DNA from 2 places in the Pseudomonas sp. F-14 TE3482 genome. Region 2 is predicted to be linked to the other one. Evidence: predicted binding sites of a transcription regulator. Region 2 holds the regulator's gene; the other holds the start of a gene.
What was found. The regulator sigma-54, encoded in region 2, starts transcription at its own class of promoters, with help from an activator protein. The targets are predictions, from matches to a motif close to ANTGGCATNNANNTTGCTNT.
Positions count from the first base shown of each region.

Region 1: glnA (glutamate--ammonia ligase) is a predicted target of sigma-54. The motif match lies at 1,287-1,306, and genes of this name have one in related genera.

Region 1 covers NZ_JBRJII010000001.1:831,412-833,814, reverse strand. The annotation lists gene glnA (glutamate--ammonia ligase) at 1-1,190, opposite strand, end outside; gene thiI (tRNA uracil 4-sulfurtransferase ThiI) at 1,521-2,403, shown strand, end outside.
Region 2 covers NZ_JBRJII010000001.1:220,599-223,001, forward strand. The annotation lists gene lptB (LPS export ABC transporter ATP-binding protein) at 1-302, shown strand, start outside; gene AB7M26_RS01030 (RNA polymerase factor sigma-54) at 488-1,981, shown strand; gene hpf (ribosome hibernation-promoting factor, HPF/YfiA family) at 2,061-2,369, shown strand; gene ptsN (PTS IIA-like nitrogen regulatory protein PtsN) at 2,382-2,403, shown strand, end outside.

The DNA.
Region 1 (2,403 bases), 610 kb from region 2:
TACAGGTTTTTGTCAGCTGCGTCGCCAGGGTGGATCTTGTTCTGGATGCCGTCCAGGCCAGCCATCAACAGTGCAGCGAAGCCCAGGTACGGGTTAGCTGCCGGATCCGGGAAGCGAGCTTCGATACGGCGAGCGCGAGGGCTGGACACGTAAGGAATACGGATCGAAGCCGAACGGTTACGAGCCGAGTAAGCCAGCATCACTGGCGCTTCGAAACCTGGGACCAGACGCTTGTAGGAGTTGGTCGACGGGTTGGTGAAGCCGTTCAGAGCCTTACCGTGCTTGATGATGCCGCCGATGAAGTACAGAGCGGTATCGGACAGGCCGGCATAGCCTTCGCCAGCGAAGGTGTTCTTGCCATCTTTGGCGATGGACAGGTGAACGTGCATACCCGAACCGTTGTCGCCGTACAGAGGCTTAGGCATGAAGGTCGCGGTGCGGCCATATGCATCAGCAACGTTGTGTACGCAGTACTTCAGGGTCTGAACTTCGTCAGCCTTGGCAACCAGGGTGTTGAACTTCACGCCGATTTCGTTCTGACCGGCAGTCGCCACTTCGTGGTGGTGAACTTCGATGACCAGGCCCATTTCTTCCATGGCGTTGCACATGGAGGTACGGATTTCGTGGTCGTGGTCGAACGGCGGAACAGGGAAGTAGCCGCCTTTGACGCCTGGACGGTGGCCTTTGTTGCCGCCTTCCACGTCCTGGTCGGACATCCACGAGCCTTGTTCGGAGAAGATTTTGAACATCGAGCCGGAGATGTCGGACTTGAACTTCACTTCGTCGAAGATGAAGAACTCAGGCTCTGGACCCACGAATACGGTGTCACCGATACCGGTCGACTTCAGGTATTCCTCGGCACGCTTGGCGATCGCACGTGGGTCACGGTCGTAGCCTTGCATGGTCGAAGGCTCGATCACGTCGCAAACCAGGATCAGGGTTGGCTCTTCGGTGAACGGGTCGAGAACGGCAGTGCTGTCGTCCGGCATCAGGATCATGTCGGAGGCTTCGATGCCTTTCCAGCCAGCGATGGAGGAACCGTCGAACATTTTGCCTTCTTCGAAGAAAGCTTCATCCAGCCCATCGCGAGCCGGCATGGTCACGTGGTGCTGAGTGCCTTTGGTGTCCGTGAAGCGCAGATCAATCCACTTGACGTCATGATCTTTGATGAGTTGAACCGACTTCGACATAGTGTCCTCCGGGTGGCTTCGGGCTTAGTAGTGGATGCCCTTAGAATGTGGGTGATGCCGGCGCGAATACTCTGCCAAGGCAACCTGCCTCACAAGGGAGCAAATTGCATGCCAGTGCCCCACCATGGGTTTTTTGCCCCAATATCACGCTTATAAAGGTGCAAAGCCTCGAAAAGCGCCAAACCTCGCCCTGTAATGTAGCGTCTAATTCCATAAATGACCTGTTTTGGTGCGCGCAAAACCTTCTGCACATTAACTGGTTAAACCTTGAGCAATTTCCGCTATAATCCGCGCCCCCCTTTTTCGGCTGGCCCAGCGCGCGCTGTTTTCATGAAACTAATCGTAAAAGTCTTCCCCGAGATCACCATCAAGAGCCGCCCGGTACGGATGCGTTTCATCCGCCAGTTGGCCAAAAACATCCGTACCGTGCTCCGCGATCTGGACCCGGCTGTGGTGGTCAACGGTGTGTGGGACAATCTCGAGTTGGAAACCCGCGTCAGCGAGCCGAAAGCCCTGAAGGAGATGACCGAGCGCCTGAGCTGCATGCCGGGCATCGCGCATTTCCTGCAGGTCGATGAATACCCGTTGGGCGACTTCGACGACATCGTCGCCAAGTGCAAACAGCATTTTGGTGACGCCCTGGCCGGGAAGATCTTTTCGGTGCGCTGCAAGCGTGCCGGCAAGCACGAATTCAGCTCCATGGACGTCGAGAAATACGTCGGCAGCCAACTGCGTCGTCAGTGCGGCGCCGCCGGAATCTCGCTCAAAGAGCCTGAAATCGAAGTTCGCATCGAAATTCGCGACAAACGGTTGTTCGTGATCCACAGCCAGCACAACAGCATCGGCGGTTATCCGCTGGGTGCCCTGGAACAGACGCTTGTACTGATGTCCGGTGGCTTCGATTCCACCGTCGCCGCCTACCAGATCATGCGCCGCGGGCTGATGAGCCATTTCTGCTTCTTCAATCTGGGCGGACGAGCCCACGAACTGGGCGTCATGGAAGTCGCGCACTTCATCTGGAAGAAGTACGGCAGCTCTCAACGCGTGTTATTTGTCAGTGTGCCGTTCGAGGAAGTTCTGGGAGAAATTCTCGGGAAAGTCGATAACAGTCATATGGGTGTAGTTTTGAAGCGTATGATGTTGCGCGCTGCTTCCCGTATTGCCGATCGGCTGGAGATCGAAGCGCTGGTCACCGGCGAAGCGATTTCCCAGG
Region 2 (2,403 bases):
AACGCCGCCGTGTGGAAATCGCCCGGGCACTGGCTACCAACCCGAAATTCATCCTCCTCGACGAACCCTTCGCCGGTGTGGACCCGATTTCGGTGGGCGACATCAAGCAGATCATCCATCACCTCAAGGCTAAAGGCATTGGCGTGCTGATCACGGACCACAACGTTCGTGAGACCCTGGATATCTGCGAAACCGCCTACATCGTCAACGACGGCCAACTGATTGCTGAAGGTGACTCCGCCACCATCCTCGCCAATGAACTGGTCAAGGAAGTGTATCTGGGCCACGAGTTCCGCCTGTAAGCACCTGAGGTGCCCGGGTCGCCGAGGGAGCGCTCGCTTCAATAAAAAATCAATAACTTTTTATTGTTACAGCGCTCTAGGCAAACACTTCAGTTTCGGGCATATAATTTGCTTATGTTTGGCGCTTCGGCGCCCTGTAGTGGATGGCGCATGTGCGCCGGCGAATAAGGTGTTAAGCCCCTGCCATGAAACCATCGCTAGTCTTGAGAATGGGCCAGCAGCTGACGATGACACCGCAGCTGCAACAGGCCATCCGCCTGCTCCAATTGTCGACCCTGGACCTGCAACAGGAAATCCAGGAGGCTCTGGAGTCCAATCCGATGCTCGAACGCCAGGAAGAAGGCGACGACTTCGATAACGCCGACCCCTTGGCCGATAGCGCCGAACAGAAACCCAACGCCGACATTCAGGAACCCTCCTACCAGGAAACCGCCCCGACGGTGGACAACCTTGAGGAAGGCGACTGGAACGAGCGCATCCCCAACGAATTGCCCGTCGACACAGCCTGGGAGGATGTCTACCAGACCAGCGCCAGCAGCCTGCCGAGCAACGATGACGACGAGTGGGACTTCACCACCCGCACATCGGTCGGTGAAAGCCTGCAAAGCCATTTGCTCTGGCAACTGAACCTGGCACCGATGTCCGACACCGATCGCCTGATCGCCGTGACCCTGATCGACTGCATCAACAATCAGGGCTACCTGGACGAAACCCTCGAGGAAATCCTCGAAGCGTTCGACCCGGAACTGGACATCGAACTGGACGAAATCGAAGCCGTCCTGCACCGCATCCAGCAATTCGAACCCGCTGGCATCGGCGCCCGCAACCTCGGTGAATGCCTGCTGCTGCAACTGCGCCAGTTGTCCGCCAAGACCCCTTGGCTGGCCGAAGCCAAGCGCCTGGTCACCGATTACATCGACCTGCTCGGCAGCCGCGACTACAGCCAGCTGATGCGCCGCATGAAGCTCAAGGAAGATGAGCTGCGCCAGGTCATCGAATTGGTCCAGAGCCTCAACCCACGCCCCGGTTCACAAATCGAGTCCACCGAAGCCGAATACGTCGTTCCCGACGTGATCGTGCGCAAGGACAACGAGCGCTGGCTGGTGGAGCTGAACCAGGAATCGGTGCCACGCCTGCGGGTCAACGCCCAATATGCCGGTTTCGTGCGCCGTGCCGATACCAGCGCTGACAACACCTTCATGCGTAATCAGCTGCAGGAGGCTCGCTGGTTCATCAAGAGCCTGCAAAGCCGCAATGAAACCCTGATGAAAGTCGCCACCCAGATCGTCGAGCATCAACGCGGCTTTCTCGAATACGGTGACGAAGCCATGAAGCCGTTGGTGCTGCATGACATTGCCGAAGCAGTCGGCATGCATGAATCGACAATTTCACGGGTGACCACGCAAAAATTCATGCATACCCCGCGGGGCATCTATGAACTGAAATACTTTTTTTCCAGCCACGTCAGTACCTCTGAAGGCGGTGAATGCTCGTCCACGGCGATCCGCGCGATCATCAAAAAACTGGTTGCTGCGGAAAATCAGAAAAAGCCGTTGAGTGACAGCAAGATCGCTGGTTTACTGGAGGCACAAGGCATTCAGGTAGCCCGTCGCACCGTCGCCAAGTACCGCGAATCCCTGGGGATCGCGCCTTCCAGCGAACGGAAGCGGTTGATGTAGCCGCCGGGCTGGCCACAGCGTTCCAGTGGCAGGCATTTCTGCCTGCCGCTTTATGCACTGGCAACGAAGGAGAAGCTGTATGCAAGTCAACATCAGTGGACACCAACTGGAAGTGACCGAACCCCTGCGCACCTACATCGGCGAAAAACTCGACCGATTAGAGAGGCATTTCGACAAGATCACCAATGTGCAAGTCACGATGAACGTCGAAAAACTGCTGCAGAAGATCGAAGCCACGCTGCATATTCCCGGCGGAGAAGTGGTCGCCAATGCCGAGCATACGGACATGTATGCCGCCATCGACCTGCTGACCGACAAGCTGGATCGCCAACTTAAAAAGCATAAGGAAAAGACCCAGAGCCTCCTCCAGGGCGCGACCGGTCGTTAACACCCCCAATCCATGATCCGACTAGAAACCATCC